2 linked regions of the Deinococcus aerius genome follow. The main gene of each other region encodes a partner of the protein of the gene in region 2 in a complex. Links are inferred from orthologs where the notes say so. Each region holds a gene or a part of one and is shown on either strand. Other genes may lie near its edges. The genes, in order: hisH and hisF.

Region 1 (10,621 bases), on a different replicon or contig from region 2:
TCCGCCACCATCGTCACGCCGGGAGCCATATGGTGAATGACCTCGTTGAGCCGCTTGAGGAAGGCGATGGCCTCCAGATTCTCGCGCCCGCCGTGGATATTCGGCACCCACTCCGTGCGCGAGAAGTCGAGGTACAGCATGGAGGCCACCGCGTCCACCCGCAGGCCGTCCACGTGGAAATCCTGCACCCACTTCAGGGCCGAGCCGACCAGGAACATCACGACCTCGTTGCGCCCGTAGTCGAAGATGTAGGTGTTCCAGTCGTGGTGGTAACCCTTGCGGGGATCGGCGTACTCGTACAGCGGCCCGCCGTCGAAGTGCGCCAGCCCCGCCTCGTCGGTGGGGAAGTGCCCCGGCACCCAGTCGAGAAAGACCCCGATCCCGCGCTCGTGCAGGTGGTTGACGAGGTAGGCGAAGTCCTCGGGGGCACCCAGGCGGCTCGTCGGGGCGTAGTAGCCGGTGACCTGATAGCCCCACGAGCCGTCGAAGGGGTGCTCCATCACGCCCAGCAGCTCGACGTGGGTATAACCCATGTGGGTCACGTAGTCGGCCAGACGGTGCGCGAGGTCGCGGTAGTTCAGGAACCAGCCGTCGTCGCGCCGGGCCCAGGAGCCCACGTGGACCTCGTAAACGCTCACGGGTCGGTCGAAGCCGGGGCCACGACTGGCCATCCATTTCTCGTCCGTCCACTCGAAGGGTTGTCGCCAGATGATGCTCGCGGTGCCCGGCCTCACCTCCGTGAAAGTGCCGTAGGGGTCCATCTTGTCCACGGTGCGCCCGTCCGCGCCCGTGACCCGGAACTTGTACCGCTGCCCGTGCTGCGCCCCCGGCACAAAGGCCCCCCAGAAGCCGAAGTCGAGGCGCTGCATGGGGTGGTCAAGGCCGTTCCAGCCGTTGAAGTCCCCCACCACGCTGACGTGCCGCGCGTTCGGCGCCCACACGGCGAAGCGCACCCCCTCCACCCCATCCTGGGTGACGGGATGGGCGCCCAGCAGGTGGTCCGGGCGCACGAGGTCGGCGGTCACCAGTTTTTGAAGGTGCCCGTGGTCGAGCGGCAGGGGCAGGGAACTCATGAAACCGAGTCTACCGGGCGGGGACCGGTGAGGCGGGTCCCATATACGGACTGCAAATACAACGTGAAGAGGGGGAAGGCTGTCCCCGAGGGAGCGGTGCGGGGCGTCCTCCCTCAGCCCCCCAGCACGTGCCGCCGGAACCGTTCCAGGATGGCGAGGCCCACGGCGCCGCTCTTTTCGGGGTGGAACTGCGTGGCGTGGATAGTGCCCCGGCTGAAGGCCGACCAGAAGGGCACGCCGTACTCGGTGAGCGCCCCGGCGTCCACGTCCACGTCAATCGGCACGTAGTACGAGTGGACGAAGTAGGCGTAGGCCGGGCAGGCGAGGTCCCGCAGCAGCGGCGAGTCGCCCACCTTGTCCAGGCTGTTCCAGCCCATCTGCGGCACCTTGCGCCCGGGCACGGGCGTGAAGCGGCGCACCGTGCCGGGCACGAGGTTCAGGCCGGGTAGGCCGGGGGCCTCCTCCGAGTCGGTGAGGAGCATCTGCATCCCCACACAGATACCCAGAATCGGGGTACCGCCGTTTGCCGCGTCCAGCACCGGGCCGTGGAAGCCGTGGCGGTCGAACGCCTCCATCACCTGCCGGAAGTGGCCCTGTCCGGGCACCACGAGGGCGGGCGCGTACGGCACGTCGGCGGGGTTGTCGGAGAGGCGGACGGTCATCCCGGCACGTTCCAGGGCTTTGGCGGCGCTGCGGACATTACCCGCGCCGTAGTCGAGGAGGAGGACTTCGGGGGTCACTGGGGTTCTCCGTAGTTCTTGAGGAAATCGCGGGTCTGGGCCGAGGGGTTGAACTTCACGCCGTCCCAGGAGAAGGCGAGGTCGGGAATGCGGCGGTTCAGAATGCCGCTGCCGCGCAGCATGGTGCAGGTCTTGTCGTCCAGGGGGTAGCGGGTGAGCGACACCGTCAGGGTGAGATCGGGCCACCCGTCGGCGTCGCGGTCGCGGTCGTGCCACTGGAGGGGTTCCGCCTCCCAGCCCCCCCGACACTGCGCCGAATCGGGCCGGGTCAGGGACAGGGGACGGAACGCGGCCACTTGCTGCACCTGGGCCTTGCCCCCGACCCACCGGAAGACCTGCACCCGGCTCAGGCGCTGCTCGTCCCGCGCCAGGCAGGTGGCGGCGTCGGTGCCGCCCTTCACGGGGTAGGTGAGGCACACATCCAGGTCGAAGCCCGGCACCACTCCCACTGCCCTCCAGCCCGCGCCCTGCCGGGTCAGCAGCACGGCATCCGCGCGGCAGGTGTCGGTCTCGGTGCAAAACTGCGCGAGCACGTCCCGGGCGTTCGGACGGGTGAACGAGCCGTACAGCACCCGCACGGGGACGTAGGCCCACTCGCCCTTTCCCTCCTGTGGCTTGACCGGCACCCGCAAGTCGGGCAGCGGCGAGGAAGGATAACGGTTCGTCACGGTGCAGCCGCTCAGGTTACCCAGCGGCACGGGAGCGGCACACACCGCACGGGCCAGGGCCTGTCCCTCGGCGCTCCGGGGTACCCGGGCCTCGTTAGGACCGGAGAACTGGGCCTGAGCGGTGGCAAGGGTGGTCAGGGTCAGGAGTGCCAGGGGCTTGTTCATCAATTACCGCCCCTTAGCGTACCTGTCGAGGATGGCAGTGGTGTTTCCGGTGGGCCGCAAGGTTTCACCCGTCCAGACGAAGGTGAGGTCGTTGCGAACGGAGCCGCTCGCCTGCGCGTTGAACCCCTGCCCTGCCCGGCAGAGGTCCGGGCCGCCCTGATACGTCGTCCGGGCCGCCAGGATGGTCAGGTCAGGCACCCGGTCGGCGTTGCGGTCGCGGTCATCCCACGAGAAGGGGTCAAGTTGCCAGCGGCCCGCGCACTGGGCGGAACCGGGATTGAAGAAGTCGCGGAAAGCGAGCAGCGGGAATAGCGCCACCGTCTCCACCTTCACCCTAGCGCCCGTCCACGACGCGGTTTTGAGGGCGCTGCCTATCGGCTCGTTCCGCGCGCTCTCGCTCAGGCAGACCACCGCCTGAGTTCCGCCGGGTCGGGGGTAAGTGAGGCAGTTCGTGGCGATCAGGCCGGGCACGAGTCCAATGGCCTGCCACTGCCCCCGCGTGTGCCGGAGCAGGACCGTCTCGCCGGAGCAGGATTCCGTTTCCGTGCAGAAGGTGGCGAGCAACTCCTGCCGATTGGCCGCCGTGAAGGAGCCTGGAAACACGGTGGAGAGCGTCAGGCGCGTCTGGGGACCGAGGATTTCGGGGATGGGGCGGCCCCCGTAGGAAACCTGCTTGCACCCCTTCAGCCGACCCAGGGCGGCCCGGGGATCGCACACGGCGCGGATGATGGCGTCCCCTTCGGCGGCGCGGGGCACGCGGCTCTCGCTGGGGCCTGAGACAGCCAGGCCCGCCGAGGTCATGGGCAGAAGAGTCAGCATCAGCACTTGCTTCACCCCGGCAGTCTGGCCGCGCGGCCCTGACGGGCGGTGAGCGGCGGGCCTCACAACACCCCCTTCGTACTCGCCAGTTCGTCCGACGTGACCCGCACCGCGTCGCGTAGGGCACGGGCCAACGCCTTCATGACCGCCTCGATGACGTGGTGCGCCTCGCGGCCCGCGAGCAGGCGGACATGCAGGGTGACGCCCGCGTGGTTGCACAACCCCCGCAGGAACTCGCGCAGGTGGTAGTGGGTCATGCCGCCCGCGTCCCCCCACACGTCCAGCCGCTCCGGCTCGAAGGCGAGGTGCGCCCGGCCCGACAGGTCGAGGACCACGTGGGCCAGCGTCTCGTCCATGGGCACGAAGGCGCTGCCGTACCGCTCGATCCCCCGGCGGTCGCCGAGCGCCTGCCCCAGTGCCTGCCCCAGCGTGATCCCCACGTCCTCGATCAGGTGGTGCGGCTCGATGTGCAGGTCGCCCGCCGCCCGCACGCTCAGGCCAATCCGGGCGTGCCGGGCAAGAGCGTCGAGCATGTGGTCGAGGAACCCGTGCCCGGTCGCGGGCGGGGTGGAGGCCGTCTCGTCCAGATCGAGGGTCACGGTGATGTCCGTCTCGCTGGTGGTGCGGCGAACCGTGGCGGTGCGGGTGGTGGCGGTGCGGGCCATACGGGGCATGCTACGGCTCTTGGCATCTGAGAACTGCAATCCCCTAGGGTGTGCAACGCGCCGGAACGATGATGGTGGTCGCTCTTCGTCACCCCAGGTATGTGAAAACACATACCTATCACGCCTGCAACACAGGCTCATCACATCTTTCAATCATTTCGTGATGTCCCCGCAGGATCAGCAATATCAGAGAGTACTAGAAGGAGAGCACATCTCCTCAGTAGTAAAAAAGGGTCCTCTCTTAGAGAAAAATTGCCCATCAGGCACCTGCCTAGATGTTTTTATGAAGGCCTTTTCCACGCCTGTGGTAAACCTTGCGCGTCGGCAAATTCAGCGCGTTCCCCGGTCCAACCCCACCTGGAGGTTCAGGATGAACTCACGTATTGCTCCTCTCACGCTCGGCCTCACGCTCCTCTTCGCCGCCTGCGGTCAGCAGATGGCGAGTGGACCTGCGGACAACACGCAGGCCGCCACGCCGGAGCGTGGGACCCGGACCTCCGCGCCGCTGCTGGGGACGAGCAACCCCGACGCCATTCCCGGGCAGTACATCGTGGTCCTCAGTGAGGGGGCCATGCCGTCGAATCTGGGGGCGCAGGATACGGGGGGCCTGGTGCGGTCGCTGGGCCTCGATCCGCAGGGCATCACCGTGCAGCACCTCTACACGCAGGCACTCAGCGGCTTCGCGGCCAAGCTCAGCGCCCAGAACCTCGCCACCCTGCGGGCCGACAAGCGGGTGAAGTACATCGAGCAGGACGGCGTGGTGAGGGCCAGCGCCACCCAGAGCGGGGCGACCTGGGGGATCGACCGCATCGACCAGCGCAACCTGCCGTTGGACGGCAACTACACCTACACCACGACGGCCAGCAACGTCACCGCCTACATCATCGACACGGGCATCAACACGTCGCATACCGACTTTGGCGGGCGGGCCGTATGGGGCACGAACCAGACGGGCGACGGGAACAACAGCGACTGCCAGGGGCACGGCACCCATGTGGCGGGCACGGTGGGCGGGAGCACCTGGGGCGTCGCCAAGGGCGTGAAACTTGTGGCAGTCAAGGTGCTGGACTGCAGCGGCAGCGGCACGAACTCCGGCGTGATCGCGGGGATCAACTGGGCCGTGAGCAACAAGACCGGCCCCGCCGTGGCGAACATGAGCCTGGGGGGCGGCGCGAGCCAGGCCGTGGACGACGCGGTGAACAACGCGGCGAGCAAGAACCTCGTGATGGCCGTCGCGGCGGGCAACGAGAACCAGAACGCCTGCAACGTCTCCCCCGCCCGCGCCGCCAACGCCATTACAGTGGGCGCCACCACCAGGACCGACAGCCGCGACACGGGCTACAGCAACTACGGCTCGTGCCTGGACATCTTCGCGCCGGGCACGGGCATCACTTCCGCCTGGATCGGCTCGACGACCGCCACGAATACGATCAGCGGCACGAGCATGGCGACGCCCCACGTGGCGGGCGCGGCGGCCCTGATCCTGGCGAATAACCCCTCGTACACGACCGCCCAGGTCACGAGCGCGCTGGTGAATGGCGCGACGACCGGCAAGGTCACGAACGCGGGCACGGGCAGCCCCAACCGCCTGCTGTACACGGGCACGGGCGGCACGACCACGCCCCCCAGCGGCACCACGACGACCTACACGGGTTCGGTGAGCCAGGGGAGCAGCAGTTGGAAGCCGAGCACGAGCGGCTTTTCCTACGCGGGCGGCACGCTGCGGGGCTCGCTCAGCGGCCCGAGCGGCACCGATTTCGACCTCTACCTCCAGAAGTGGAACGGCAGCGCCTGGGCCGACGTGGCCGCCAGCGAGGGCGGCACGAGCAGCGAGAGCATCAACTACGCGGCGGGGAGCGGCTCCTACCGCTGGGAGGTCTACGCCTACTCCGGCAGCGGCTCCTACACCCTGACCGAGACGAAGTAACCGCCGCCAACCCGGCCCTCCGCACAGGGGGAGGCCGGGTTCTTCTCTGCCCACTTTCCGCATCCTTCAGGAGGTCCGCATGAAGAAGTTTCTCGCCCCGCTCGCCCTGCTCGGTTCGCTGGTCTTCACCGCCTGCGGCACCATCACGCCCCAGGCCGCCCAGTCCCTCCCCGAGGAGAGCATGACCACGACCGGCACCGAGAAGGCGTTCGGCGAGCTGAGCGGCCAGATCGTCTACGGCACGGTGACGAGCGTGACGAACCGTCCCTACCAGGTCAGCGTGACGCCCAGCAACCAGATGAGCGGCGGCTGGTGCGGCGGCACCCTGATCAGCCCGAACTGGGTGATGACGGCGGCCCACTGCGTGGATGGCCAGAGCACGAGCAACATGCGGGTGCGCGCAGGCATCAACAATCTGACCACCACGAGCGGGCAGCTCCGCACGCCGAGCCAGATCATCATCCACCCGTACTATGGCGGGGCCAGCAGCGGCTACGATATCGCGCTCATCAAGGTCAGCACGGCCTTCACGCTGGGCAGCACCGTCCAGACGGCCGCCCTGCCCGGGAACAGCGCCGAGTCCGCGCTTGACGTGAACGGCAAGAGCGCCACCGTGAGCGGCTGGGGCAAGACCGAGACGGGCGCGTACAGCAACACGGCGCTGCGTGAGGTCACCATCCCTATTACTCCCACGGGCAGCGACTGCGGCAGCCGCCCGAGCAACACGATCTGCGGCAAGTACGCCAGCGGCAAGGACAGTTGCAACGGGGACAGCGGCGGTCCCCTTGCCGCGCCGTACAACGGCAAATACTACGTGCTGGGCATCGTGAGCTACGGTCCCAGCGAGTGCCGCGGATACGGGGTCTACACCCGCGTGAACGGGTACATCAACTGGATCTACCAGCAGACAGGAATTGCCGCGCAGTAACCCGCGTCCCGCCCTCGCCCCTGGCCCGCGCCGGGGGCGTTTTGCCGTTCATCAGAAAGAATTCGGTAAGAGTCGGGGAACAGCGCCCCAATTACGCCTTGACCGTAATCGCGTTCTGTTATAAACTAAATCCATGAAGTTGAGCGATGTTCAGAAACGACTCCAAGCCCCGTTTCCCGCTCATCTTGTGGGCTGGAAGCCCCAGGCGTTCACCAAGGATCGAAGCCGTGCCCTGTTACTCGCGTATGTGGACGCGCGCGCCGTTCAGGACCGCCTGGACGCCATCTGCCCCGACGCCTGGAGCTTCGAGATCGAGGTGGTGCCCGGCACCTCCACCCCCACCGTCAAGGGCCGCCTGACCGTTCTGGGCGTGACGCGCGAGGACATCGGCGAGGCGGGCGGCGACGGCGAGTACGCGACCCTCAAGGCCGCCTCCTCGGACGCCCTCAAGCGGTGCGCGGTGCAGTTCGGCATCGGGCGCTACCTGTACGACCTGCCCAAGCAGTGGGTCGAGTGGAACGACGCCAGGCGCGAGCCCGCCGTGACCCCCGAACTCCCCGAGTGGGCGCGGCCCGACCACGAGCGCAGCCCCGGCGGCGCCCACCTCGTGCAGGCGATGGAGCAGCTCAAGTACGAGCTGCCCGAGGACCTGGACCTCCAGCGCGAGGTGTACAAGCACCTCAAGGCGGCCCTGAGCAGCCTGCACCCCACCCCCCAGGGCGGGCACGGGCGGGCCGCGTGAGCCCCGTCAGCCCCCGGCACCTCGCCGCCGTGATGCTCGTCGTCCTGACCCTGACCCTGCTGGGCGGCGCGCTGGCGAAGCTGCTGTAAATCGAACTTCCTCCCGGCCACGGCTCAGGCGATACCCCTGGGCCGTGGCCTCCTTGTGGGAGTTCCCGCGCCCCTGTCACAGCCGTTTCTTGACGTGCCGGGTCGGGGCGTGCGACCAGGGATCGTCCGGCCAGGGGTGCTTGGGGTAGCGGCCCCGCAGGTCCTTGCGAACCTCGAAATAGGAGGAGTTCCAGAAGGAACGCAGGTCCTGGGTCACCTGCACGGGCCGCCCGGCGGGCGAGAGCAGGTGCAGCAGCACGGGTGTGCGGCCCCCGTTGACGGTCGGCGTCTCGGACAGCCCAAAGAGTTCCTGGAGCTTCACGGCCAGGATGGGCGGCGAGCCGTCAAGCGTGTACCCGAGCCGGACGCGCGATCCGCTGGGGACCGTCAGGTGGGTGGGGGCGAGGTCGTCGAGACGGGCGGGCAGCGGCCAGGGCAAGAGGGCCCCCAGGGCGGGGAGGAGGTTCACGCGCCGCAGGTCGTCGCGGGTGCGGACGCCTTCCAGATGAGGGCCGAGCCAGTCCTCTAGCGTGTCCAGGAGCGCCGCGTCGGACAGGTCGGGCCACTCGGATTCCTCGGGGCGCCAGTGGCGCAGGGATTCGACCCGGGCACGCAAGTTCTCAGCCTCCGGGCTGAAGGTCAGGAGGTGCGGGCCCCCCTCGCGGATGGCGTCCGCAAGGGCTTTGACCCTTGCCTCATGCGGCAGGTCGCGCAGGGGGCGAGCCTCCAGCACCAGCGCCCCCACATGCCGCTCGCGTTGGGCGACGAGGGTTCCGGTCCGGGCATCCCAGCGCACGGTGTCCCGGGTGGTGGCCCGGTCCTCCAGCAGGGCGGGGTCGAGCGGCGCGGCGAGGTGGATGCGGCCTTCCCCACTGCCCGCATCGAGGTGGGCGACGGCGAGGGCGGGACTCGCCGCGAGCGGGTCCCCCTCCGGCAACCGCGCCCCCTGACCGCCCGCCAGCAGGAAGCGGCCCCCTCCCCCCTCCCGGCCCAGGGCCACCCGCTCGGGGTAGGCGAGGGCGACGAGTTGCCCCACGGCGAAGGGGTCGGGGGGCGTGTCGTCGGACGGGAGCCGGAGCAGCCTCCGCCACTGCCCCGACAGGCGCCCGATCCGTTCCAGGACGGCGGCTTCTCCCCTACCGCGCTCGCCCCGCCGCCACGCGCGGAGGGCCGCTACCCGGTCGGTGAGGTCCGTTCCCGCCCCACTCCCCAGCGGGTCGCGTTCCTCCAGCAGGGCGGCCACGTCAGCGGCGAGCGCCCCCAGACCGAGCGCCACCCCGTCGTGGAGCAGGTGCGCGAGGCGGGGGTGGGTCGGCAACTCCAGCAGGGCCGCGCCGCGCGGGGTGATGCGGTTCTCCCCGTCCAGCGCGTCGAGGTCGCGCAGCAAGGCCCGGGCCGACTCGACACGCGGGGCGGGCGGCTCGTCCAGCCAGGCGAGCGCGGCGGGATCGGGGGCGCCCCATCCGGCGAGTTCCAGCGTGAGGGGCGCGAGGTCGGCCTCCAGGATTTCCGGCGGTCGGGCGGCGGCGAGGGCGGCGTGGGTGCGCTCGCTCCACAGGCGGTAGGCGGTGCCGGGGGCAGTACGTCCGGCCCGTCCGGCCCGCTGATCGGCGGCATCCCGGGTCACGCGGGTCGTCACCATGCGGGTGAGACCAGTGCCGGGGTCGAACCGCTGCGTGCGGCTAAGGCCTCCGTCCACCACGACCCGCACTCCCGCCAGCGTGAGCGAGGTTTCCGCGATAGAAGTTGCCAGCACCACCCGGCGCCGCCCACCGGGGTCGGGAAGGATCGCCCGCCGCTGCTCGGCCAGGGGCAGGTCCCCGTAGAGGGGCAGGACGACGGCCTGCACATCAGCAAGGGCGCTCATCGCCCCCCGAATCTCGCGGACGCCGGGCAGGAAGGCGAGGATGTCCCCCTCGGGGTGGGCGGCGAGGGCTTCGCGGACGGAACGGGCCACCGCGTCCTCCACCCGTCCGGCCGGGTCGGTGGGCAGGTACTGCACGTCCACCGGGTAGGCCCGGCCCGCGCTCTGCACCAGCGGTGCGTCCAGCCGCCCAGGAAGGGCCGGGTCGAGGGTCGCGCTCATCACGAGCACGCGCAGGTCGTCCCGCAGCGCCCCCTGCACCTCCCGCAGCAGGGCGAGGGCGAGGTCGGCATTCAGGGACCGCTCGTGAAACTCGTCGAGGATGACGAGGCCGACGCCACTCAACTCCGGGTCGCGTTGCAGCCGACGGGTGAGGATGCCCTCGGTCACGACCTCGATGCGGGTGCGGGCCGAGACGCGCGCCTCGAAGCGCACGCGCGAGCCCACGGTTCCGCCCACCTCCTCGCCCAGGCCCTCCGCCAGCCGCGCGGCGACGGCGCGGGCCGCCACCCGGCGGGGTTGCAGCATGACGATGGCCTGCCCGGCCAGCCAGGGCTGGTCCAGCAGCGCCAGGGGCAGCACGGTACTCTTGCCCGCCCCGGGCGGCGCCTGAAGCACCACCAGCGGGTGAGCCGCGAGCGCCGCGCGCACCTCGGGCAGCACCTCGGCGATGGGGAGGTCGGGGAACTTCACGCGGGGCATGGTAGCGGGAAAGGGGAAGGGGTGGGGAGCCGCGGGGCCAACTTACGGTGCTTCGTCAGCGTCTGATCCAAGGAGTACCAGAAAGGCTCGCACCGCATTGTCGTAGAAGCGTGCATGGGCCGGACTCGCCAACCGTTCATACATTGGGTAGATCATAAGGCTCAAGTCGTTAATACTTATATCTGTGAAGTCATCACAGAAGGGGTGAATATCTATTTGTACCGGTACATCAGGCTCCA
Region 2 (10,623 bases):
TGGAAGCGGCAAGGGCCGAGTTCGCCGACCTGGAAGTCGGGCCTCTGGCCTTCACCTGCTCGGAGGTCTGGCTCCTGCGGAAGCCCGGACCCGGAGGCCTCTACAGGCCCGAGGAGGCCTGGCCGCTCGCCCAGCGCTGAACGGCCCGCACCCCCGTCTCCGTCGCCAGGAATCCCACCCGCAGGTCGTGGGACTCGCTCGGCAACTCGTCCACGATGAGGGCGTCCCAGACCACCCCGACGGTCAACCCCCTAAACTCCGGCAGCAGCCGGTCGTAGAAGCCGCCCCCGTAGCCCAGCCGCACCCCCCGCCGGTCGTAGGCGAGTGCGGGGAGGAGTACGGCGTCCACCGTCTCCAGCCCCACGCGCGGCGCGTCCGCCGGGGGTTGCAGCACCCCGAAGCGGCTCATCTCGGTCGCCGTCTCCCAGGGGTGCAGCGTGAGGTGCGGCGCGGGCCGAAAGCGGGCGCGGGTGGTCAGGAGGTCGAGGTGAGGGGCGAGGGCGGAAATGTCAGGCTCGCCGGGCAGGGCGCGGTAGGCCAGAACGCGCCTGGCCCCCCGGGCTTGCAGGAAGGTGGTCAGGTGTGCGGTGACCTCCGCCGAGAGGTCGGGCACCTCCTGGCGCCTTGTCCGCGCCCACGCCCGCCACTCGGCCTTGCCCTGCGGTGCGGAAGGCGGCATGTACCCGAGCGTACCGTCCCGCCCGCCCGTGCGTGTTCTGCTGCCCGGGTGAACACGCTCATCGTGGGGGCGACCGGGGGTATCGGCACGGCGACGGCGCGGGCCTTTGCGTCGGGGGGCGCGCGGCTGACCCTGAGTGGACGTGACGCGGAAAAGCTGGAGGCGCTGGCGGCCGAGCTGGGGGCACGGGCCAGGGCAGCGGACCTCGCCTACGAGAGCCATGTGCGGGCGCTGCTGGAGGACCTGAGCGATTTGGACACCCTCGTCTACGCCGCCGGGGCCGCCCTGCCCGGCCCGCTGACGGAAGCCGAGCCCTCCGCTGTGCGCGCGGTGTGGAACGCCAACTACTTCGGGGCGCTGTGGGTCCTCAAGCACGGGCTGGGGCGCATGGCCTCTGGGGGCCGGGTGTACCTGCTCGGCGCCCGGCCCGAACTCGTCACTGCACGGGGCTTCTCGCAGTACGCCGCGAGCAAGGCCGCCCTGAGCCGCGCCGCCGAGGTGACCCGGCTGGAGGCGCGCGGCGTTGGGATCACGCTGGTCCTGCCGCCTGCCGTAGACACGGGGTTGTGGGCTCAGGTGGGCCGGGTTCCACGCGGAGCCCTCTCGCCGGAAGTCGTCGCCCGCGCCATAGTCGCCGACCGTTCCGGTCCCGTGCAGAACGAGTTGCGGGTGGGGCCGTAACCTCCTGACCTACGAGCGCGGCGAGAGCATGACCGCGAAAGCCTTGAGCGCGACCCCATTGATCGTCGACTTCAGGGTGGCCTTGCCGGTGCTCAGGTTCAGCGTGTAGAGCATGGTGTTCGTGCCGCTGCTGGTGGTCAGGTACGCCTCGTTCGTCCCCGCGATGTCAAAGCCCGTCATCCCGGCGCCCGCATCCACACCCAGGCTTCCCACCGTGTTCAGGGTGCTGAAGGCCGGGCCGACCGTGTGCGTGACCAGGGTGTCGAGGTCGGCATCGACCGAGTACAGGGTGGTGGGCGGGTTGAAGTCGGCCATCACCGGCTGGTAACCCTGGAAGGAGTTCGTGTACGCCGCCGCGACGAGGTTGGGGTTCTTGCCCGCGCCCGCGTCGGTCGCCGCGTACATGAGCATGCCGTCGTCCGTGACCGCGCCGTCGGTGGGGGAACCCGTGGCGGGCGTCAGGCGGTAGTTCATGTCCCCGGTGCTGAAGACGCGCAGGCGCAGGGCCGCCGGGTTGAAGTCCATGACGCGGGGGGCGCCCAGGCTCCCGCTGGTGTTGAGCGTCAGGGCGCCCGTGGCCGTGTCCACCCGGTAGAGCTTGCCCGTGTCGGTGAGGGCGTACAGCGCGCCGTCCTTATTGAACACGTCGAGGTCCACCAGGGTCTCGCCCACGCCCAGGCCGGTTAGCGCCCGGGTCGTCACGCTGACGGAGGCGTTGTCGAGGCCGAAGGTGACGAGCCGCCCCTGGGCATCCAGCCCGTAGGCCACGCGGCCTGAGGGCGCGACCGGCGAATTGGTCAGGCCGCAGGAGGAGAGGGCGAGCGCACAGGCGACGGGCAGCAGAGTGAGTCGTCTCATAGGTGAACCTCCCGGCGGCGCGGTTTGCAGGAGCGCCGCACTGTTCACCCAGCGGTATGCGAACACGGGGCCTGCGGATTTCTCATGGGCTTTACCGGGCGTTCACCGTTGCGGCTCACCCCACCTCCTTCGGCCCCTTCAACCCGCTCTTGCCTTCCCGCCCCTGTAGGACGGCGGCCACATCGGCAGGGGAGACGCCCACCTCGGCCAGGGCGAAGAGGGTGTGGAAGAAGAGGTCGGCGGCCTCGGTGGCGAGTTCGGCCCGGTCCCCGTTCTTCGCGGCGAGCAGCACCTCACCCGCCTCCTCGCTGATCTTTTTCAGCACGCGGTCCAGGCCCCCGGCGTGCAGCCGAGCGACATAGCTGTTCTCGGGCAAGGTGGCAAGGCGCTCGGTGATCGTCACATACACGCGCTCCAGCGTGCCGTCCAGCCCGGTATCCGCTGTCTGTTCCCCGAGGAGTGGCCGGTGGAAGCAGGAGTATTCGCCCGTGTGGCACGCGGGGCCGGTCTGCTCGACCCGGTACAGCACGCTGTCGCCGTCGCAGTCGAGGGCGACGGACACGACGCGCTGGGTGTGCCCGCTCGTGGCGCCCTTGACCCACTGCTCGCCGCGCGAGCGGCTGTAGTAGGTGGCCTCGCGGGTGTCCAACGTGCGCTGCACGGCGGCGCGGTCCGCGTACGCCTGCATCAGCACGGCACCGGTCCGGGCATCCTGCGTCACGACGGGGATCAGGCCGTCCGCGCCGAATCTCAGATCGTCCAGCCTCGTCACAGGTCCCTCCACTCCGGGCGCACGGGCAGGCCCTGGCCCCTTAGATACGTTTTGACCTGCGGCACGGTCAGTTCGCCGAAGTGGAACACGCTGGCGGCAAGGGCAGCGTCCGCGAGCCCGTCCGTCAGCACGTCGCGGAAGTCCTCCAGCCGCCCCGCCCCGCCCGAGGCGATCACGGGCAGGTCCACCGCCGAGGCGACGGCCCGGGTGGCCTCCAGGTCGAAGCCCGCCCGGGTGCCGTCGGCGTCCATCACGTTCAGGCAGATTTCGCCCGCGCCCAGGTGTTGCCCCCGCTCGGCCCACTCCAGCAGGTCGAGGCCGGTGTCCACCCGGCCCCCGCCCACGTGGACCGTCCAGCCCTCGCCGTTCGGCCTGCGCTTGGCGTCGATGCTCAGCACCACGCACTGGGCGCCGTAGTGGTCCGACGCCTCGCGGATCACCTCAGGGCGCCGCACCGCCCCGCTGTTCACGCTCACCTTGTCCGCCCCCGCCATCAGCAGTTGCCGGAAGTCCGAGACGGCGTTCACCCCGCCCCCGACCGTCAGCGGCATCATGACCTGCTCGGCGACCTGGGCGGCCACGTCGAGCATCAGCGAGCGGCCCTCGTGCGTGGCGGTGATGTCGTAGAACACCAGTTCGTCGGCCTGCTGCGCCTCGTAGGCCTGGGCGAGGGTGAGGGGGTCCCCGGCGTCGCGGTGGTCCTCGAAAAACCGCACGTTCTTGACCACCCGCCCGTTTTGCACGTCCAGGCACGGGATGATGCGCTTCGTCAACATGGGGGCAGTCTAGAGCGGCTTCCCGTCCCTTTACGGTCGAGCGAACACGGCTCGGTCACACCTCGGTCGTCAGAATTGAGAAAATCTTCATATCCGGCGTGCAGGCTGGGGGGCGAGGGGAAGGAGGCGTTCGGTGGAGCGGCGGCGTATCCTGTTGGTAGACGACAACCCGCATGACGTGGAACTGGCCCTGAACGCCTTTCAGGACAGCGGTGACCACGAGATTCTCGTCGCCGTGGGGGGGCGCGAGGCCCTGGCCGCGCTCGACGGCCCCGCGCCCCTCCCCGACCTGATCCTGCTCGACCTCAAGATGCCGCACATCGACGGTCTGGCCGTTCTGGATGCCGTGCGGGGCCGCGCCGCCACCCGTGCCATCCCGGTCGTCATGCTCACCACGAGTGGCGAGGACCGCGACATCCGCGAGAGCTACGCCCACGGGGCGAGCGCCTACGTGATCAAGCCGATGGACTTCACCCAGTTCCGCGAGGCGGTGCGGACGATTACCGCCTTCTGGGCGCACCTGAACCGCCACCCCCGCGCGGGCTGAAGGCGGCCTTTAGCCTCCGCCCTCCCGCCCGTACCGCCGCGCTACGCTGGCCCCATGCGTGTCTGGATCGGTTGTGGCGGCTACACCAACGACGACTGGGCGGCCCCCGGCCTGATCTACGAGGGCGTGAAGAAGGACGCCTACCTGGAGACGTACTCGCGGTACTTCGATGCCGTCGAGCTGAACTCCTCCTTCTACGCGATTCCCGGCCTCAAGGCCTTCGAGGGGATGGCCCGCAAGTCCGCCGGACGCACCCGCTTCGCCGTCAAGCTCAACAAGGTCTTCACCCACGACCGCGCCCCCACCGACGCCGACTACGACCGGATGCTGCAAAGCCCCGGCCCCCTGGCCGACGCGGGGTTGCTGGGTCCCTACCTCGCCCAGTTCCCCTACTCCTTCCACCGCACCGCCGACAACCGCAAGTACCTGCTGGGCCTGGCCGAGCGCTTCGCCGGACACGAACTCGCCGTCGAGCTGAGACATGCCTCCTGGGACAAGCCCGAGGTCCGCGAGGGCATGGCCGAGTACGGCCTGATCTGGGTCAGCCCCGACTATCCCCCGGTCGGCGGGATGCCCGAGCCGCAGGTTCACGTCACGACTGACGTGGGCTACCTCCGGTTGCATGGCCGCAACAAGGGCAGTTGGTGGGAGGGCGGGAGCGCCGCCGAGCGGCACGACTACCTCTACAACCGCGCCGAGATGGACGAGTGGGCGGAGAAGATCGCGCTGGTGGCGGATGATCTGTCTGAACTCTACATATTTTTTCTGAATACGACCCGCGGACATGCACTCAAGAACATCCCCATGCTGCGCGAGGCGTTGAACGCCCGCGGCGTGCCGATACAGACGCCGGACCCGGGTGACGAGGGGCGGCTAATCTGAGGGTCAGTTGAAGTCCATACACAAATTAGGCAGTGCATGGGCGAAGGGGGCATTACACTTATCTCGGGTTTCCCCGGAAGGAGAAAAAATGAAAATGATCCTCGCCACCACTACTCTTGCTGCCGCCTCTCTTGCGGGTGCACAGGTGGTAGACTGCCCTACCCTAAAAATGGGTAGCTATATTAGATTAAGCTACAAGGAAAAAGCGACTTTTCCTGACGTTCCAAAGGCTACAGATAAGTTTTTAAAATTCGATAACGTAGACATTGATCAGTGCGGCTATACCATAACGGGAGATACTAATAAAGTCTATATTAAGGCAAACAGCGTTTCAGAATTATTGAAGCTGGTTGCTGTGGAAAACACCTCTTCGTTTGCAATTCCTATGCTTAAATCAAGCGGGTACAAATACCCTTCTATAAGAGAGGGCTTCTACTTGTATCCACTCTATGTCGTTCTTAATACCAAGGATAATAGTGTAAGTAACTTAAAAGCTGATAATGCTTATATCGCTGAATCTACTTTTAGAGACTCCGTTATTGGTTATAAATTAAACAATGGTGCGTTAAAACCGTACTACTATGATGGCAAGGTTATTCCCTTTACGATTCCACCGGAGACGAGTACCCTCGATTTTTATGCTAAAAAAGGGGACACAGTAAATGACGGATGGGATCGAATATTGTTCAATTTCAAAGACAATTCTATAACACTATGGTATAATTATCCTTTTCCTCAAAACTAATATATCGATCGTATTTTATCCTGATAATTAGGGGTTAACTTACACATGTCTCCTGCTGTTGATGAATACGAGCAGAAGGCAGAGATTAGGTTGTATTTCATTGAATCAGCGTCATCTCTCTCAACCCCGCTAGAAACTCCCGCTCCGGGTACTCCTCGCCGTCAAACCCTTTGTCGCCCTCGACGGGCTGCACGCTCAGCGAGGCGAAGTCGAAGAGGTCGCGGTCGAGGAGGTGGCTGGGCGTCACGCGCGTCAGCGAGCGCAGGATATTTTGAAGACGGCCCGGATGCTCCCGCTCCCAGCCCTCCAGCATCTCGCCGACGACCCTGCGTTGCAGGTTCTCCTGACTGCCGCACAGGTTGCAGGGGATGATGGGAAAGCCCTTCGCCACGGCATACCGCTCGATGTCCCGCTCCGCGAGGTAGGCCAGCGGCCGGATGACCACGTTCGTCCCGTCGTCGCTCTGAAGTTTGGGCGGCATAGCCTTGAGCCGCGCGCCGAAGAACATGTTCATAAAGAGCGTTTCGAGGATGTCGTCGCGGTGGTGGCCCAGCGCGATCTTCGTCGCGCCGATCTCCCGCGCATGGCGGTACAGGATGCCCCGGCGCAGGCGGCTGCACAGCGAGCAGGTCGTCTTCCCCTCCGGCACCTTCTCCTTGACGATGGAGTAGGTGTCCTCGGTCAGGATGTCGTGCCTCACGCCTAACCGCGTCAGGTACTCGGGCAGCACATGGGTGGGAAAGCCCGGCTGGCCCTGGTCGAGGTTCACGGCGACGATCTCGAAGTCAATCGGCGCCCGCTTTTGCAGGTGTAGCAGGATGTCGAGCAGCGTGTAGCTGTCCTTGCCGCCCGAGAGGCAGACCATCACGCGGTCGCCGTCCTCGATCATGCGGTAGTCGGTGATGGCCTGGGCCGCGCCCCGGACGAGGGTGGAAAAGAGGCGTTGCGTCTCGGGTGTGAGGGTGTGGGTCATGGGGTCTCGCTTCTCTGGCTCTCCCGCGCGGGCGGGGCAGAACGCCATGCTAGGACAAATCGCGGGTAGGCTGCGGGGCAGCGGCACCCTTTGCGGGAGAGAGGGGAGGAGGTGCGGCAACTCCGGTGTGTGCTGCCCGCCCCCGCTCCTCCCAGCGTTTCAATCCCGACACGATCAGAAAGGCCACGACCACCATCAGGGTCCAGGCCAGCCATTTCGCGAGGTGGACGGGCTGCCAGCCGCCCGACTGGTGCGGGTAGACCCAGGCCCCCAGCCGGGTCGCGGCATTCTCGGCCAGGAAGACGAAGCCGCCGATCAGCGCGAAGGCGAGGCCCAGCGGCATGGTGTACCGCTCCGGCCCCACGGTGAAGGCGGCCCTCGTCCGGCGGTAGGCGAGCAGCAGCGCCGCCGTGACCACGTAGCGCAGGTCCGGCCCGAAGTGGTGCGTGAAGAAGTTCAGGTAGGCCGCCGCCGCCAGCCCACCCTGAACGCGCAGGGGTGGGGCATGCTCAAGGGCGAGGCCGAACCGCCGCCACGCCTGGGTCATGTAGCTGCCGACGCTCGCGTACATGAAGCCCGCGTAGAGCGGCACGCCCAGCACCTTGCTCAGCGCGTCCTCCGGGTAGGCCCAGCTCCCGTGGGCGACCTTGAAGGCCTCCAGCGTGAAGCCCAGCGCGTGAAACAGCAGGATGACTCCCGCCTCGCGCGGCGTCTCGAAGCGCAGGGCGAGCAGTGCCCCCTGCACCAGCAGGCAGCCCAGCAGCAGGAAGTCGTAGCGGGCCAGCCCCCACGCTCCCAGCGGCAGCGCCCGCGACAGCGCGAGCAGGCCCACCACCGCGAAGGCGAAGGTGCAGCACGCCGCCTGCCCCCGGGTGAACTGCCAGAGCTGGCGCCAGAACCGGGCGTCCCGGCGCGGAAAGGCGGGGGCGGACATGGGTTCCAGCGTGGCCCGCCCCACCCCGGGGCGCGTCATGCCAAAGGCGGACGATGGCGCCCCGGGGAGCCGGTAGGTTGAAGGCAGGATGCCTGACCTCCCCCCACCGACCGTGAGCCCCGCCCCGTGCGGCCACATGAAAGGCCGTTAGAGTGAGGGCCATGCGGTTGTTCACTGGCCTGGGCGTGCTCCTCCTGCTGGGGGCGGCGGGCGCGGGGGGGATGTGGTGGGCCTGGGGGCGCGACCTGCCCAGCGTGCAGGACCTCGACGTGCTGGAATTCAGCGGCAAGACCCGGGTGTACGACCGCCAGGGGTCTCTCGTGGGCACCCTGACCCCCAGCCTGGGCAGCGGCGAGGGCGTGAACCGCGACCTCCTCAAGCTCAACGAGATCAGCCCCTGGCTGCAAAAGGCCATCGTGACGAGCGAGGACCGCCGTTTCTTCGAGCACCACGGGGTCGACTACATCGGCATTGCGCGCGGGCTCCTGAAGGGCATCTTCGAGAACGACCTGGAGGGCGGCTCCTCCATCACCCAGCAGGTCGTGAAGAACACGCTGCTCTCCGACCTCAAGAGTGCGCGCACCCCCGAGCGCAAGTTCAAGGAGGCGGTCCTCGCCTACCAACTGGAGCGCAGCTTCACGAAGAACCAGATTCTCAACGCCTACCTCAACGTCATCTACTGGGGCGACGGGGGGCGCAGCGACATCATCGGGGCGGGGACGGCGGCGAGGGCGTACTTCAGGAAGAGTGCCGCTGACCTCAACCTCGCCGAGAGCGTCTACCTCACGACCATCGTGCCCGCGCCCAACAAGCGGTACAAGGACTTCCAGGCGTACCGTCCGCTCATGCGAAATCTGCTCGACCGCATGGTGGAGGACGGGCGGGTCACGAAGGCGGAGGCCGACGCCGCGTGGCGCACCCCGATCTACCCGGCGGGCTGGCGCATCGGCTGGAACAGTGACGGTACTGTTCGCAGCGCCGTTTTGGAACGGCCCGAACGCCTCCAGGAGAACATGCCTCCGCCCCCCGTCCAGACCGCCTTTCACTACCTCCAGGCGGTCGAGCGCGAACTCATCCCCAAGATCGGGCGCAAGGCGCTCTTCGGCGGGGGCAAGGTGTACACGGCGCTGGACCTCGGGGCACAGGAGGCGTCTGAGCGGGCGAGTTTGAACGCGCAACTCCCCGACGGCGCCACCCTGGGCCTGGCCCTCGTCAGCCCGAAAAATGGGGAGGTCCTGGCGCTCGTCGGGCAGAAGCTGACGGGCGGGCGGCCCTCGGACTGGAACAACGCCACCCAGGCGCGGCGGCAGGTGGGCAGCTCCATCAAACCGCTGTTGTATACGCTGGCGCTCGAAAAGGGCTGGAAGCAGAGCGACACCGTGCTGGACGCGCCGCTGACCGGTGACTACCAGCCGCAGAACTACGACGGGCGCTGGACCGGCCGCTACGTCACCATGCGGTACGCGCTCGACCACAGCCTGAACCTCCCCACCGTCCGCATCGCGCAGGAGGTGGGGCTGTCCAGTTTCGAGGCCAAGTTGCGCGAATTGGGGCTCGACCCGCCCCCGAACGCGGGCCTGTCCCTGAGCATCGGCACCCTGGAGGCGAGCCCGCTCCAGATGGCCGCCGCCTATGCCCCCTTCGCCAACGGCGGCCTCTACTACACGCCCACGCTGGTGCGCCGGGTGGAGGATGACCGCGGGCAGGTGCTCTACAACCGACCGACCCCGCAGGGCAAAAGGGTGTGGGACGAGCGCACCGCCTGGCTAGGGCTGGACATGATCCGCGGCGTGGTGAACGACCTCACCCCCGCCGAGGGCGGCCTCGCCACCCGCGCGCAGATTCCTGGCCGGGAGGTGGGCGGCAAGACGGGCACGACCAACGACGTGAAGGACCTGTGGTTCGCCGGGGTCACGCCCACGATCAGCGGGGCGGTCTGGGTCGGCAAGCAGGCGGGCGGCGCGCTGCCAGGCTGGGCCTACAGCGGCGAGATTCCCACCCCCGTGTGGCAGCAGGCGGTGGCGGGGGCGCTTGCCGGGCAGCCGCGCCAGAGCTTCACCGAGCCCGGCGGCATCACCTACCGGGTGGTGCGCCGCGTCGAGATGGCCTTCCGCGAGGAGGAGGCCGATCAGGAACAGGTCGCCCGCGACGGCAGCGGGAACGGCGAGGGAGGGGGCTTCTTCAGCCGCCGGGACCGCGCGCCCGCCCCGGCCCCTCAGCCGGAGCCCGACCCCGCCTCCCAGCCTGGCCCCGTGACCGAGGTGCCCCCGCAGGACGCCCCCACCGGGGAGGTGCCCTCCCTCGACCTCAACGCGGTGCCCGTGGACCCGGCCATCGACGGCATTCCCACCGGTGACCCGTATGCCGCCCCTCAGGAGAATCCGGCACCCCAGGAGAACACCCCCGTTCAGCCGAACACGGACGAGACCTTCACGTCCGGTGAGCCCGAACCTCTGCCCGCCGAACCCGCTCCCGACAGCGGCTCCTCCATCGACATCGCGCCGGAACCGGCCCCCGCCGAGCCGCAGCCCCTCCCCGAGGAGGGTGGCGACATACCCGTCTCGCCCGATGGGTTCTCGACGGACGGCAACCAGACAGACGGCAGCAGCGAGAGCAGCCCCTCCGAGACGGCCCCCACCTTCTAACGTGTCGGGCAGAAGAGGCCCCTCACCCAGGGGCTGAGGGGGCTTTCATCCCACGCGCTGGTCGCTACCCGTCCAGCGGAATCAGCGTGAGCGTCCCCGTCTGCGCCGAGCCGTCGATGGTCAGCACCTCC

The links.
Region 1: the proteins of hisF (region 2) and hisH are in contact, whole or in part, in a crystal structure (PDB 6RU0), measured with the Thermotoga maritima proteins. The link is inferred for Deinococcus aerius from one-to-one orthologs. Residues at the interface, in WP_004080486.1 of Thermotoga maritima: Met1, Leu2, Ala3, Arg5, Ser40, Glu41, Asp45, Glu46, Ala70, Glu71, Ile73, Asp74, Ile75, Pro76, Phe77, Asp98, Lys99, Ser122, Gln123, Glu161, Thr195, Leu196, Asn247, Arg249, Glu251; in WP_004080484.1 of Thermotoga maritima: Asn15, Arg18, Arg22, Arg117, Leu118, Pro119, His120, Met121, Gly122, Trp123, Asn124, Asn134, Gly135, Tyr136, Tyr138, Val140, Tyr158, Glu180, Lys181, Ser182, Ser183, Lys184, Ile185.

Annotation. Positions count from the first base shown.
Region 1 is NZ_BFAG01000004.1:10,157-20,777, forward strand. The notes cover bases 1-2,976. They hold hisH (imidazole glycerol phosphate synthase subunit HisH), read right to left. Parts: upstream 1,814-2,976; coding sequence 1,187-1,813; downstream 1-1,186. Other genes in these bases: DAERI_RS06905 (1,4-alpha-glucan branching enzyme), read right to left, coding at 1-1,073; DAERI_RS06915 (hypothetical protein), read right to left, coding at 1,810-2,646; DAERI_RS06920 (hypothetical protein), read right to left, coding at 2,650-2,976. Also shown: more of DAERI_RS06920, read right to left, coding at 2,977-3,480; imidazoleglycerol-phosphate dehydratase HisB, read right to left, coding at 3,528-4,130; DAERI_RS06930 (S8 family peptidase), read left to right, coding at 4,501-6,057; DAERI_RS06935 (serine protease), read left to right, coding at 6,137-6,985; single-stranded DNA-binding protein DdrA, read left to right, coding at 7,119-7,727; ATP-dependent helicase HrpB, read right to left, coding at 7,893-10,382. UniProt on the Escherichia coli protein: IGPS catalyzes the conversion of PRFAR and glutamine to IGP, AICAR and glutamate. The HisH subunit catalyzes the hydrolysis of glutamine to glutamate and ammonia as part of the synthesis of IGP and AICAR.
Region 2 is NZ_BFAG01000011.1:139,737-150,359, forward strand. What follows is about bases 1,877-4,854. They hold hisF (imidazole glycerol phosphate synthase subunit HisF), read right to left. Parts: upstream 3,767-4,854; coding sequence 2,987-3,766; downstream 1,877-2,986. Other genes in these bases: DAERI_RS15280 (DUF4394 domain-containing protein), read right to left, coding at 1,877-2,218; hisIE (bifunctional phosphoribosyl-AMP cyclohydrolase/phosphoribosyl-ATP diphosphatase HisIE), read right to left, coding at 2,334-2,990; DAERI_RS15295 (response regulator), read left to right, coding at 3,900-4,313; DAERI_RS15300 (DUF72 domain-containing protein), read left to right, coding at 4,368-4,854. In the rest of the region: DAERI_RS15265 (2'-5' RNA ligase family protein), read left to right, coding at 1-140; DAERI_RS15270 (5-formyltetrahydrofolate cyclo-ligase), read right to left, coding at 101-679; DAERI_RS15275 (SDR family NAD(P)-dependent oxidoreductase), read left to right, coding at 728-1,360; more of DAERI_RS15280, read right to left, coding at 1,370-1,876; more of DAERI_RS15300, read left to right, coding at 4,855-5,195; DAERI_RS22075 (hypothetical protein), read left to right, coding at 5,284-5,940; tRNA 2-thiocytidine(32) synthetase TtcA, read right to left, coding at 6,038-6,913; DAERI_RS15310 (DUF817 domain-containing protein), read right to left, coding at 6,963-7,886; DAERI_RS15315 (transglycosylase domain-containing protein), read left to right, coding at 8,009-10,492; DAERI_RS15320 (YraN family protein), read right to left, coding at 10,557-10,623.